DNA from 2 places in the Micromonospora fluostatini genome. Region 1 is predicted to be linked to the other one. Evidence: riboswitches for the same ligand, from Rfam matches in the RefSeq annotation. Region 1 holds a riboswitch; the other holds the start of a gene.
The links. A riboswitch is a leader RNA that binds a small molecule or an ion and turns the genes downstream of it on or off. The one in region 1 is predicted to bind cobalamin.

Region 2: linked by a shared signal. The riboswitch ahead of metE (5-methyltetrahydropteroyltriglutamate--homocysteine S-methyltransferase) and the one ahead of ACQUFX_RS10225 (ABC transporter substrate-binding protein) in region 1 are both predicted to bind cobalamin.

What each region holds. Positions count from the first base shown of each region.
Region 1 is NZ_CP191251.1:2,380,967-2,388,076, reverse strand. Features, by position in the region: gene ACQUFX_RS10240 (hypothetical protein) at 1-512, shown strand, start outside; gene ACQUFX_RS10235 (MFS transporter) at 589-1,887, opposite strand; gene ACQUFX_RS10230 (low temperature requirement protein A) at 2,333-4,681, shown strand; cobalamin riboswitch at 4,718-4,900, shown strand; gene ACQUFX_RS10225 (ABC transporter substrate-binding protein) at 4,942-5,916, shown strand; gene ACQUFX_RS10220 (FecCD family ABC transporter permease) at 5,955-6,977, shown strand; gene ACQUFX_RS10215 (ABC transporter ATP-binding protein) at 6,977-7,110, shown strand, end outside.
Region 2 is NZ_CP191251.1:5,934,151-5,941,260, forward strand. Features, by position in the region: gene ACQUFX_RS26380 (globin domain-containing protein) at 1-1,095, opposite strand, end outside; gene ACQUFX_RS26385 (CPBP family intramembrane glutamic endopeptidase) at 1,239-2,009, shown strand; gene ACQUFX_RS26390 (hypothetical protein) at 2,204-2,884, opposite strand; tRNA gene ACQUFX_RS26395 (tRNA-Ser) at 4,027-4,117, shown strand; tRNA gene ACQUFX_RS26400 (tRNA-Arg) at 4,152-4,224, shown strand; cobalamin riboswitch at 4,743-4,953, shown strand; gene metE (5-methyltetrahydropteroyltriglutamate--homocysteine S-methyltransferase) at 5,066-7,110, shown strand, end outside.

The DNA of each region.
Region 1 (7,110 bases):
CGACCGTCGTGCAGCAGTTCGCCGGTGACGTACCCCCGTCGGTGACGCCCTGGGCGATGCGACTCGTCGACGTCCTCCTGCTGCTGGCCATGTCGGCCTTCCACCACGGTGCCCCACCGGTGCCGCGCCGTCCCTGGCTGCTTGCGCTGCCGGTCGGCATCCTCCTCGCCGTGCCGCTGTTCACCCTTCAGGCGACCACGCCGGCGCTGAGTGTGCTGGACTGGCCGGGCCTGTCCTGCGCCACGGTCACCGCCGCCATGCTGGTCCACCTGGCCGTGCGGGGGCGCGGTCACCCGGCCCGCACCCTGCCGTGGTCCCTGGCGCTCCTCCTGCTCGCGGTGACCGCGTTCGTCGTCCGGACCGCGACCCTGCCCGACCATCTCGGCCAGGTCCACCGCAGCACCCTCACCGCGATCGCGTCCGTCGAGGTGCTCGTCGTCCTCGCGGTCGGCGTACCGCTCGCCGTGCTCGCGCTCCGCGCACTGCGCCGGCTGCCCACTGTGCCACGCTGACCACGTCCGGGTGGGCCGGGCCCGAAACCCGCCCCACCCGCCCGGCGGACCCGGGCCGGGACCACGATCACCGGCGCTAACGCCCTGCGGGTGCCCGGCGCGCCACGAGGCTGGCGGCGAGCAGCCCCAGGGCGAGGACCTGGGTGGCGCCGAGGACGGCGATCAGGGCGGGCAGCGAGCGGCTGTACAACGCTCCCGCCAGAGCCCCGCCGGCCAGGGCCGCGACGCCCTGGACGGCGGCGAAGACGCCGTAGGCGGTGGCGCGGCGGGCGGCCGGGACGAGGTCGGCCACGAGGGCCTTGACCGTGGAGTCCTGCACCCCGACCGCCGCACCCCACAGGAGGGTGCCGACCACGATCGCGCCGACGCTGCCGGAGAGCGCCAGGGCCGGCACGGCGGCCCCCAGCACGGGCAGGGCGAACAGCACCCGGGCGTGCCAGCGGTCGTACAGGTGACCGCTGGCCAGGGCGGCCACGGCGGCGGCGGCCATCGCGGCGGCGTACAGCAGCGGGATCCCGGCGGTGGCCAGCACACCGGTCCGCGTGGCGTGGAACGAGATGATCCCGAAGGTCACCAGCCCGGCGGTGGCGGCTCCCGCCGCCGCGGCGAACAGGAAGAAGCGACGGGGCAGGTCGGCACCGATCCAGCGGCGCGCGGCGGTCGACGGTGGGCCGGTGGCGGGACCGGCGGAGGCGGCGGGGGCCGGGGCTTCGCGGTCGAAGACGGCCGGCTGGGGCACCCGCCGGCGGATCCACAGCAGCAGCCCGACGGCCAGCGCCCCCGGCACCGCCAGGACGGCCAGCGCCGGCCAGATCAGGCCGGTGGCCGCGATGACGGCCGCGACCAGCAGCGGCCCGGTGAAGGCGCCGAGCTGGTCCAGGGCCTTGTGCACCGCGAAGCCGCGCCCCCGGCCGACGGCTCCGGCGGCCTGGGCCAGCAACGCCGACTTGGCCGGGCTGCGCACGGCCTTGCCGGCGCGCTCGGCCAGGATCAGCGCGGCGGCGACCAGCAGGCCGGCGCCGCCGAGGAAGGGCGCCACGGCGAGGAGCGGCACACAGACGGCGGTCACCGCGTACCCGGCCAGCGTCAGGGACCAGTACCGGCCGGTACGGTCGGCCAGCGGCCCGAAGGCCAGGCGCAGCAGCAGGGCCATGGCCTCCCCGGCACCGGCCACCAGGCCCACGACCAGGGCCGAGGCGCCCAGCGCGCCCAGCAGCGGCCCCGTGATCGACCGCGCGCCCTCGTAGACCATGTCGGCGGCCAGGCTGACCATCCCGAAGCCGACCACGACCCGCCACGCGGACCACCTCGGAGCCGGCGGCCCGGCCGACACCGGCACGACGGGCTCGGCCGGGCCCGTGGACACCTTCGACATGCGCGCTCCTCGCTCCCGCCGGGCGCACCGCCGACCGGGTGCGGCGGTGTGCTCAGCGATTCTCGCGGAGCAACGCGTCGATGTCGTCGGCGACCCCGTCGGGACGTTCGCCGTGGCCGGGTGAGCAGTGGCGTTACTGCTACGTCGACGCGACCCTGGTCCGGGAGCCGATCGGGTCGACCCGCCCGTGACACCGCCCGCCTGAGGGCCCGGTGCCCCGACCCGGTGGGCCGACCACGGCCCGGTCGCCCCACCGGGGAGGAGCCCGGTACCCGTGGGTGTGGTGCCGCCGGTCGGCCGCCTCCGCTCCGGCGAACCGCCTGCGGCCGGCGGTGGTGCTTGCCAGAGTGAACAGGTGTCCGACGACGGCCCACGTCCGCATCCGAGTGCCGGCGGTGTCCGGCCGGTGGGCCGGGACCCCGGTGCCGAGGGTGACGTGAGCTGGATGGAGCTCTTCGTCGACCTGTTCTTCGTGTTCGCCTTCCTGAAGGTGGCCACGCTGATGTCGGCCGACCTGAGCGTCCTCGGCACGATCCGCGGGGTCCTGGTGATCCTGCTGCTGTGGCACTGCTGGACGTCCTGCGCCTGGCTCGGCAACGTCCTGCACGCCGACCGGGGCGGCATGCCGCTGCTGATGACCGGGGTGGCGACCGCGGTGCTGGTGATCGGGGTCGCCGTACCGGAGACGTTCGCCGACGTGCCCGGCAACCTGTCCGGTCCGGTCGTGGTGGTCGGCGGCTACCTCCTGATCCGGTTCTGCGTCCTGGCGGTGCTCACCTACCACCAGCGCGGCGGCGCGGCCGGCCGGCGGCGGACCGTGCTGGTGTGGCTGGCCTTCCTCGCGGCCGGGGCGATGCTGCTCGTCGCCGCGCTGCTCCCACCGAGCCTGCCCGAGCGGGTCGACGGGAACCTCGTCCGGGTCGTCCTGTTCGCCGGCGCGCTCGGCGTCGACTTCGTCATCTTCGCCGGGGTCGGCCGGGGCACCTGGCAGATCGTGTCGCCGTGGCACCTGGCCGAACGGCATGCCGTGATCATCCTGGTGGCGCTCGGCGAGACGATCATCTCGATCGGGGCGAGCCGGGGGGTCGGCGTGGACAAGCCGGTCACCTGGGACGTTGCCGCCGCCGCCACCCTGGGCATGATCATCGTGTCCGGGCTGTGGTGGACCTACTTCGACCTGGCGAAGATGCTCGCCGAACACGGGCTGTGGCGGACCCGGGGCGCGGCCCGGACCCGGCTGGCGCGCGACGCCTACCTCGGACTGCACCTGCCCATGATCGCCGGTCTGATCATCTTCGCCCTCGGGCTGAAACACGCCGTCGCCGTCGCGGTGGGGGAGGCCGACCGCCTCTGGGACGACACGAGCGTCCTGACCCTTTTCGGGGGGGTGCTGCTCTACCTGCTCGCGCTGGTCGCCTTCGAGTGGCGGACGGCACGGCTCATCGGCCGCAGCCCGCTGACCGGCATCGGGCTGCTCCTGGCCCTGTTTCCGCTGGCCGCCGGCGCCCCCGCCGTGGGCGCGCTGGCGTTGCTCGCCGTCGGGGTCGCCGCGATGGCGGTCGCCGACCGGACGATCTTCCGCCGCCGGCACGAGGCGCTGCACCACCTGGTCGAGCCCGAGGCGGCCCGACTCGGTGGGGTCTCTCCCCGGGAACTCTTCGTCGACCTGGTGTTCGTCTTCGCGTTCATCCAGGTGACGCTGCTGATGACCCGGCACCCGTCGCTGCTCGGCATCGTCCGGGGCCTGACCCTGCTCGCCCTGCTCTGGTGGGCGTGGATCTCGTACTCCTGGCTGGCCAACATCGTCCGCACCGAGACCGCCCTGGTCCGGTTCAGCACCATCGGGACCGCCACGGCGATCCTCGTGCTCGGGTTCGCCATCCCCCAGGCCTTCGGTCCCGACCGGGGTGGCCTGCACGGCTCCTCGCTCATCGTGGTGTGTTACGTCGCCGGGCAGGCCATCCAGGGCGTGCTGCTCTGGCAGGTGTCCCGCACGAACGCCGTGCTGCGCTCCGTCGCGCGCCGGGTCGTCCTGCCCTCCGGCGCCGCGCTCGTGATCCTGGCGAGCATCATGGCCCTGGAGGTGGCGACGCCCGTGGTGGTCTCCGGCAGCCTGGGCGTCACCCTGCTGTGGGTCGCGGCCCTGCTCGTGCAGTACGTCGGCGCCTACTGGTGGGGCGGCGACACCTGGCGGGTGCAGTCGGTGCGGCACTGGGTCGACCGGTACGCGCTCATCATGCTCATCGCCTTCGGCGAGGCCATCATCTCCGTGGGCCTCGCCGCGAGCGGGCGGCCGGTCTCGGTCACCGTCCTGGCGCTCGTCGTGGTGGGGGCGCTGGCCATCGGGACGCTGTGGTGGGCGTACTTCACCACCATCGACGCCGCGCGACTGGCCCTGAAGGCCCGGACCGGCCGGGCGCGGACGCTGCTCGCCCGGGACGCCTTCACGTACCTGCACCTGCCCATGGTCGCCGGGGTGATGCTGGTCGCCTTCAGCCTGCGCCAGATCCTGGTGCCGGGGCGGACCGTCAACGTCTACGGGCACTACGCCCTCTACCTGGGCGTGGCGCTGTACCTGGCCGCCAACCAGTGGTACTGGTGGCGGATGTGGCACGTGCTGAGCTGGCACCGGGTGCTCGGCGCGTTCGTCGTCGCCGCGCTGGCCCCACTCACCCTCCTGCTGCCCCCGGTCTGGCCCCTCGTCCTGCTCACCGGGCTCGGCGTCGTCTTCGCCGCCCTGGAGGTGCTGCACGGCGGTGACCCCCGCACCCGCGAGCCCCGCCCGGCCGCCTGAGCCGCCGGCGGCGTTCCCGGGGAGGTGGGGCGGGAGGTAGGGTGTGGCCGCCGTGGTGTTCGGGAAGCCGGTGCGGTACCGGCGCGGCCCTCGCCACTGTGATCGGGAAGCCGACGGCCCTTGTCCTCCGTGGAGGTCACTGAGCGTTCACGCTCGGGAAGGCCGGCCGTCGGTGTGGTACCCGTCAGCCAGGAGACCGGCCACGGCACGTTCGACCCGTCCACGAGGTGCTGGAAGGCGGTCCCGCTGTGCGGATCCCCATGCTCTGGCGCGTTGCCGCGCCCCTGTCCGTTCTCGTCGTCCTGCTCGGTGGCTGCGCCGTCGACCAGGAGGCCCCCGCCGGCTCGGATTCCGCCGGGGCGGTCGTGACCAACTGCGGCACGCCGGTCGCGATCCCGGAGCCGCCCGCCCGGGTGGTGACGATGAACCAGCCCGCCACGGAGATCATGCTGGCCCTCGGCCTGCAGGACCGGATGGTCGGCACGGCGTACCTGGACGACGAGATCCTGCCCGCCTACGCCGCCGCGTACGCGCAGGTCCCGGTCCTGGCCGAGGAGTACCCGGCCCGGGAGAGGCTGCTCGAGGTCGAGCCGGACTTCGTCTACGCCTCCTTCGCCAGCGCGTTCGGTGCCGAGGGCGTCGGCGACCGCGAGAGTTGGCAGCACCTGGGCGTCGGCACGTACCTCTCACCGGCGGGCTGCCCGGCGGAGACCCGACCCGCGACGCTGCGGATCGACGACGTCTTCGGCGAGATCCGGGAGATCGCCGCGATCTTCGGGGTGACCGACCGTGCCGAGGCCCTCGTCGCCGAGCACCGGGCCCGGATCACGACGGCCGCCGCCGCCGCGCCAAGCGCCCGGGTGATGTGGTGGGACGGCGGCAGCGACGCCCCCAGCGTCGGCGCGTGCTGCGGCGCCCCGAACATGATCATGTCGGCGGCCGGGGTGACCAACGTCTTCGCCGACGTCACCGGCCGCTGGGCCGACACCAGTTGGGAGGTCGTCGCCGAGCGCGATCCCGACGTCATCGTGCTGGTCGACGCGCGCTGGGATCCCGCCGCGCGGAAGAAGACCTTCCTGGCCGGTCACACCACCCTGCGCAACCTGTCGGCGGTCCGGCAGCAGCGGTACGTGGTCATCCCCTTCTCCGCCACCTCCGCCGGCGTGCGCAACGTGCTCGGCGTGGAGGCCCTGACGCAGGGGTTGACCGCGTCGGCGGCCGGGGCCGGGAGCTGACCGCCGTCGTCCCACGGCCGGCCGCCACCCGTACCCCGGTGGTGCGGGCCGCCGGCCCGGCCGTGGTCCTGGTCGTCCTCACGGTGGGGCTGCTCGCCTCGGTCGGCGCGGCCGTCACGATCGGCCCGGCGGAGCTCTCCATCGGTACGGTGTGGCGGGTCGTCGCCGACCACCTCGGGCTGGCCCGGTCCGACGTGACGCCGCTGCGCGAGCACATCGTGTGGGACCTGCGCCTGCCCCGGGTGCTCGGCGCCGCGGCCGTCGGCGCCGGGCTCGCCACGGCGGGAGCGGTCATGCAGACCGTCACCCGCAACCCGCTGGCCGACCCGTACCTGCTGGGTGTCTCGTCGGGGGCGTCGCTCGGCGCGGTCCTGGTGATCGTGGCCGGGGTGGGCAGCGGCGTGGTCGCCGTGGGCGGCGGCGCCTTCGTCGGCGCGCTCACCGCCTTCGCGGCGGTGGTCGCGGTCGCGGGCCGCCGCGCGGCGCTCGCCCCGACCCGGGTGGTGCTGATGGGGGTGGCGGTGGCGCAGCTCTGCGCCGCGCTGACCTCCTTCGTGATCATCTGGGTGGGGGACCCGCACGCCACGCAGAGCATCACGTTCTGGCTGTCCGGCTCGCTGGCCCGGGCCGGCTGGGCGGAGCTGGCCTGGGCGGCGCCGGTGCTGGTGGTCGTCCTGGGGCTGATCGGCTGGCACGCCCGCGCGCTCGACGCCTTCGCCTTCGGCGAGGAGGCCGCGGCCACCCTCGGGGTGGACGTGACCCGGGTCCGGTGGCTGCTGCTGGTGGCCACCGCGCTGCTGACCGCCGTGCTGGTCGCGATGAGCGGGGCGATCGGGTTCGTCGGGCTGATCATGCCGCACGCCGCCCGCCTGCTGACCGGCCCGGACCACCGGCGGCTGCTGCCGGTCGTGGCGCTGGCCGGCGCGATCTTCCTGATCTGGGTGGACACCGCCGCGCGGACGCTGTTCGAGCCGCGCGAGCTGCCGGTCGGCGTGCTCACCGCGCTCCTCGGGGTGCCCGCCTTCGTGATCCTGCTGCGACGCCGGGAGGTACGGGGCTGATGCTGGACGTCTCCGGAGTGTCGTGGGCGGTGCCGGCCGCCCGCATCCTCGACCGGGTCACCTGCACGGCGCCGGCCGGCAGCCTGGTCGGGCTGCTCGGCCCCAACGGCTCCGGCAAGACCACCCTGCTGCG
Region 2 (7,110 bases), 3.6 Mb from region 1:
CCGGATGTGCGACGGCGGGACCTCGTCCTCGGCGAGCGCCCGCAGGGTGGCCCGGACCATCCGCGCCGAGCCGGAGACGTAACAGTCGTGGTTGGTCCACGGGCCGTACCGGGTGACCACGTCGGAGATGGCACCCTGCTCGCCGTCGAAGTCGGGGTCCTCGCTGCACGCCGGGGTCACCGACAGCCACGGGTGCGCCTCGACCAGCTCGCGCAGCGCCGGCAGGGCGTACAGGTCCGCCGGGCGGCGCGCCCCGTAGAAGACGTGCACCCAGCGGGTCCGGTTGTACGTGGCCAGCTCCTCGACCAGCGCCTTGACCGGGGCCAGCCCCACCCCGCCCGCCACGGCCAGGATGTCCCGGGTGGAGGACCGGTCCAGCGTCATCGACCCCATCGGCGCGGCCAGCCGGAGCAGGTCACCGGGGCGGACCCGGCGGACCAGGGCACCGGAGAGCCAGCCCGCCCCGGTCGGCGTGCGGACGTGGAACTCCAGCACGTTGTCCTCGTTGGGGGCGTTCGCCACCGAGTACGTCCGCCACACCCGGGGCAGGTACCGGGGCACCTCGACGCTGACGTACTGGCCGGCCCGCCAGGGCAGCGGGTACTGCAACGCGCGGCAGGTCAGCACCGCCGTGTCGGGGCCGACCCGCTCGTGGGTCAGCACCTCGCCGTGCCAGAACGGCGGGTTCGGGTCGTCCTGCGCCCCGGCCATCATCTTCGCCGAGATCGCCGCGTACGCGTCCCGCCACGCCTGGTCGTACTCCAGGTTCCAGTCGTCACCGGCGGTGCTGCGCAGCGCGTCCATCAGGGCGACGCCCATGGTCGCGTAGTGCTCCGGGTCGACGTGGTACTTGCGGTGGTCCCGGCCCAGCGCGCGCAGGTACTCGTCGAAGCTCTCCGGGTCGTCGACGGTCTGCGTCGCGGTGACGATCGCCTCCAGCAGCCGGTCACCCTGCCCGGACATCTCCGCCGGGAACAGCTTGCGCAGCTCCGGGTCGAGGAGGAAGAGCCGCGCGTAGAAGTGTCCACTCAGCCGTTCCCGGTCGGACTCGACCAGGGTCCAGCTCTCCTTCAGCAGCCGCGCGAAGTGCTCCACTGGCACGCTCCCTCGGGTGACGGCGATCGGGCCATCACAGGATGGGTACGGAGCGTGCACAGCGGTCGCACAGAATGTGCGACCGGCTCACACTGGTGACCTTGCCCCTGCCGGCGGGCCGCCGCGTCGGGCACAGTGGTGCGGTGACGGTCGAGCTCACCCGCCAGGCGTCCCGACGGACCCTCGGCACCGAAACGTTGCTGGTCCTCGGGCTCTCGCTCGGTCAGTCGGCGGTGTACGCGATGGTCTCCATCATCGCCAAGCTGACCGCCGAGGGCGGACTGTCGAGACAGACCGCCGCCCTGAACACCTCCGCGTCACCCCGGCCGTACCTGGACCTGACGTACCAACTGCTCGGTCTCGCCTTCGCGATGCTGCCGGTGCTGCTCGCCGTACACCTGGTCAACCGCGACCCCGGCGACGCGATCCGCACCCTCGGCCTGGACGGCCGGCGGCCCGGGTCGGACCTGGCCCGGGGCGCCGGGCTGGCGGCGCTGATCGGCCTGCCCGGCCTGGCGCTGTTCTGGGTGGCGGCGCACCTCGGCCTCAACGCCAGCCTGGTGCCGGCGGCGCTACCGGACTACTGGTGGGCGGTGCCGGTGCTGATCCTCGCCGCCGTGAAGAACGCCGTGCTGGAAGAGGTGATCGTGGTCGGGTACCTGGTCACCCGGCTGCGGCAGCTCCAGTGGCGGGTCGGCGTGATCATCGCGACCAGCGCCGTCCTGCGCGGCACCTACCACCTGTACCAGGGTTTCGGGGCGTTCGTCGGCAACGTGGTGATGGGCATCGTCTTCACGTACTTCTTCCTGCGGACCCGGCGGGTGATGCCGCTGGTCGTGGCGCACACGCTGCTCGACATCGTGGCCTTCGTCGGCTACTCGCTGCTGCCCCGCGAATGGTTCGACTGGCTCTGACCCCTCCCGCCGCGCTGACCGGATCCGTCCCGCCGTCCCTGCCCTGCCCGCCGTCCCTGCCCTGCCCGCCGTCCCTGCCCTGCCCGCTGTTCCCGGTGGTGGGACCGCTGCCGAGCCGTGACGACCCGTGCGTCCGCCCGACGCGGGGCGCGCGGCCGGAAAGGTGCCGGCGGCCCCCGGCGGGTCGGACCGGGTCAGCCGGCCCGGTAGGCGGCGACCGCGCGGGCGGCGAGCCGTCGCGTCGCGGCATCGGCCCCGGCCGCCGCAGCCAGCACCGTAGCGCCCGGCAGCAGGCGCGCGGCGAGCCGGACCGGCAGCCAACCTCCGCCGGTCAGGGGCCCCGCCAACCGCCACGCCGCCCCCAGCGCCGCCGGCCACGGCCCCGCCGCCGGCCGAGGGTCACCGTCCGGGTCCCGGACCGCCTCGGTGGCCGCGTCCAGCGCCGCCCGCGCCCGGTCGCTGTCCGCGTGCACCCGGGTCAGCACCAGCAACTCGACCGCCCGGTCCGGGTGACCCGGGTCCCGGCCGTAGGCCGCCGCGAGGTGCAACACCAGGTCGGCCTGCGCCCAGAGCACCGCCGCCACCTCCACCGCCGGGGCGAGCAGCCCGGCCGTCGTGGCCGCCGCCCCACCCACGCCGGCCCGCCGCACGAAGCGCCGGGTGGCGAGCCGGGCCAGCCCGGCCGCGTCGGCCTGCGGGTACACCGCCCGCACCTCGTCGACCCAGGCCCGCGCGGCCGGCCCCCGCACCTCGACGGCCGCCAGGGCGAGCAACTCCGGCGCGAACTCCGGCCGGTCGCGCAGCCGCCCGGCCGTCCACCGCAGGCCACCTTCCCCGGTACGCCCGTTCGCCGGCCCGCTCTCAGGCCGGTGCACTTCCGTCGGCTCGCCGTCGGGGAGCTGCGCGTCTACTGGTCTGGGCCGCTGCGCGACGTCCGGCGGCTCGTCCTCGGGTCGCTGCGCGACGTCCGCCGGTCCGTTGTGGGGTCGCCGCGCGACAGCCGGCGGCCCGGTCTCGGGTCGCTGTCTGTGGGGAGGACGCTCCGCGACGTTCGGCGGTTCGCCTTCGGGACGCTGTTCGAGGTCCGGTGGGGTGGACGGGCCGACCGGTGCCGTACCGGCCGGCGGGGACCCGGTGACCGCCTCCGGCGGCGTGGCCGTCCGGCGGGCGGGCGCCTTCCGGGTGGTGGCGCCCGTCCGGGTGGTGGGTGTCTTCCGGGTGCGGGCGGTCGCCTTCTCGGCGGGCGGGGTCGCCTTCTCCGTGGGTGTGTTCCCCTCGGTGGCCCCGGTGGGCTGCTCGCCGGGGGGCGTGACCCGGCTCGCGGCGGTGCTCCTGCGGGCCGGGGTCCTTCGTCCGGTCGCCGTCGTGGACCCGGAGGTCGACCTGCCGCGCGCGGGGGCGCTGCGGGCCGGTACGGGATCATCGCCGGTCGGGCCGCCGCTGTGTTCCGACTCACTCTCCGCCCCGGCGGTCGGCTCCGGTCCCGTCACCGGACCGGCCGACTCACCGGCCGGCGTGGGCTCGACCTGCTTCCGGCTGGGTGTCGGCTCGACCTGCTCGCCGCCCGGCGAGGGCTCGGTCGGCGGCGGTGCGGTGGTGGTCGCGCGGCTCGACGAGGCCGCCCGGCGGCGCGGTACGGGAGCCGTACCGTCGGGCGGGGGATCCTGTGGAGGCTGGAAGAGCACGGTCGGGGCCGCCTTCGCCCGGCGCGTCGGCTTCCGCTGCGGCTCGGTCGGCTCCGGTTCCCCGGGCCGCGCCGGTGGCGGGGTGAAGCTCGCCTCCGGCGGGCGGCTTCCGGGCGTACCGGCTCGGGGTCTGCGGCTCGGTCGGCGGGGCTGGTCGCTGGGCGGCTGCTCCTCCATATCGATGGAGGGTAGCCCCGATCCGGGCGTCCCACCGGGAAAGATGCGGCCGGCGGTCGACGGCGGCAGGGCGCGGCACGGCGGGCGGGATAGTCGCTTTGCCCCGGGTGGGTGGGGGCCTGTATTCTCAGGCGCGGTGGTCTGCAGGCCACCAGGGAGACTTCGCCTAGTCTGGTCTATGGCGCCGCACTGCTAATGCGGTTGGGGTCTTAAAGCCCCTCCCGGGTTCGAATCCCGGAGTCTCCGCGCGAAAGCCGGTGTGTAGACTGGCCGAGCACCAGCGCCCGTAGCTCAACGGATAGAGCATCTGACTACGGATCAGAAGGTTAGGGGTTCGAGTCCCTTCGGGCGCACAAGATCACAAGGGGTCTGACCTGCCGGGATGGCAGTCAGGCCCCTTCACTTATCCGTCCCTTGTGGTCGGTTGGGTGCTCGGTGGGTGCTCGTGCGACGAGCATCCCTCATGTCCTGGCCCGTCCAGCGGTGGCCGTCGCGTCCGGGTGGTTCTTGATCATGACCCCGGCCGTGCCACCGCCGGCCACCTGAGCACCGGTCGGGGTTTCCACTACCGGCTATGTTGCCGGGATGACCTGGACGCTCGGTGCCGGCATCGCGGGCAGTGCCCTCTTCGTCCTCGTCTTCCTCGTCGGCGGCGCCACCCGCCCCGGCTACGACACCCGCCACCACCCGGTGAGCGCCCTGGCCCCTCGCCACACCGATGGGCCGCCGTCCTCGGCAACGGACAAACAATTCTCTACGCGTCCACGGCACCGGCACCCTCACCGGCAACACACCCATCTGCTTCCACACGGCAGCCCGACTCGTCCCGTACGTCGGGACACGGTGGTCCGACAAGCGGTGTAGGGCCCGTACGATGACGCGTGGTGCTGGTTCGCCCCACCTCGTTGGGTGGGGCGTCGTAAGAGGGAACCCGGTGCGAGACCGGGACTGCCCCGCAGCGGTGAGTGGGAACGACCGCCGTCATCAGAGCACTGGACCGGAAGGTCTGGGAAGCGACGGCCAGTAGGCGACCAGGTGTCACGCCCACGAGTCCGAAGACCTGCCAGCGCTGCGCACACCGCCGGTGTGCGCCGCCGGCGGTCCCTCGGGAGGGCCAGGGCGGAAGCCGGTGCCTCGCCGCACCCCGCCTTCCCCCTCCCGTGCCCGCCGGGCACCTCGAGGGAAGGACCACCTGTGAGCACCGCATTCGGTCAGAGCACCGTGCTCGGGTACCCGCGCATCGGCGCCAACCGCGAGCTGAAGAAGGCCGTCGAGGCCTACTGGGCCGGCACCATCGACGCCACCGCCCTGGAGCGCACCGGCGCCACCCTGCGCGCCGAGGTCTGGCGGACGCTGCGCAACGCCCGCCTCGACGCGATCCCGTCGAACACCTTCTCCTACTACGACCACATGCTCGACACCGCCGTCGCCGTCGGCGCGATCCCGCACCGCTTCGCCCGGCTCGGCCTCTCCGAGCTGGACACCTACTTCGCCATGGCCCGGGGTGTCGACGCCGAGCCGGCGTTGGAGCTGACGAAGTGGTTCGCCACCAACTACCACTACCTGGTACCGGAGATCGGCCCGGACACCGTCTTCGCCCCGAACCCGGCCAAGGCGCTGCGCGAGTACGGCGAGGCCCGGGACCTGGGCGTCACCACCCGGCCGGTGCTGGTCGGGCCGGCCACGTTCCTGCTGCTGGCCAAGGGCGACGACCCGTTCGCCCGCCTCGACGACCTGGTCGACACGTATGTCGGGATCCTCGCCTCGCTGGCCGAGGCGGGTGTGGCCTGGGTGCAGCTCGACGAACCCGGCTACGTCGCCGACCGCAGCCCGGCCGAGATCGACGCCCTGCGGCGGGCCTACACCCGGCTCGGTGAGGCCACGCACCGGCCCAGGATCTTCGTCGCGACCTACTTCGGTGACCTCGGGGACGCGCTGCCGACGCTGCTGGCCACCCCGGTCGAGGCGATCGGCCTGGACCTGGTCGCCGGGCCGGGCAACCTCGAGCGCCTCGCCGCCGCCGGTCCCCTGCGCGGCACGACCATCGTCGCCGGGCTGGTCGACGGGCACAACATCTGGCGGACCGACCTGCGCGCCGCCGTCACGGCCGGGGCGACGGTCGCCGGGCTGGCCGACCACTTCGCGGTGTCCACGTCCTGCTCGCTGCTGCACGTACCGGTCGACCTGTCCGTCGAGACCCGCCTCGACGCGCACCTGTACGAGCGGCTCGCGTTCGCCCGGCAGAAGGTGGACGAGGTCGTCCTGCTCGGTCGGGCGCTGCGCGACGGCACCGCGCACCTGCCCGCGCCGCTGCCTCCCGCCCCGGCGGCGTGGCGCAACGACGACGTCCGGGCCCGGCTCGCCGCGCTCGGCCCCGCCGACCGGCAGCGCGGCGGCTACGGTGAGCGGGCCGCCCGCCAGCAGGAACGGCTGCGGTTGCCGGAGCTGCCCACCACCACGATCGGCTCGTTCCCGCAGACCGGCGAGCTGCGCCGGACCCGGGCCGCGCACCGGGCCGGCACCCTCGACGACGCCGGCTACACGGCGCGGATGCGCGCCGAGGTCGAGCACGTCGTCCGGTTGCAGGAGCAACTCGGCCTGGACGTGCTCGTGCACGGCGAACCGGAACGCAACGACATGGTCCAGTACTTCGGCGAGCAGCTCGACGGGTTCGCCGCGACCGAGCACGGATGGGTGCAGTCCTACGGCTCCCGCTGCGTCCGCCCGCCGGTCATCTACGGGGACGTGGCCCGCCCGGCGCCCATGACGGTCGAGTGGTCCAGCTACGCCCAGTCGCTGACCGGCAAGCCGGTCAAGGGCATGCTCACCGGCCCGGTCACGATCCTCGCCTGGTCGTTCGTCCGCCACGACCAGCCTCTCGCGGACACCGCCGACCAGGTCGCGCTCGCCCTGCGCGACGAGTGCCGCGACCTGGAGGCCGCCGGGATCCGGGTCATCCAGGTCGACGAGCCGGCGCTGCGGGAGACCCTGCCGCTGCGGGCCGCCGACCACCCGGCGTACCTGGACTGGGCGGTGGGCGCGTTCCGCCTGGCCACCGCCGGCGTGGCCGACGACACCCAGATCCACACCCACCTGTGCTACTCCGAGTTCGGCGACGTGATCAACGCCATCGACGCCCTCGACGCCGACGTCACCAGCATCGAGGCGTCCCGCTCCAAGATGGAGGTCCTCGACGACCTCGCCGCGATCGGGTACCGGCGGGGCGTCGGCCCCGGCGT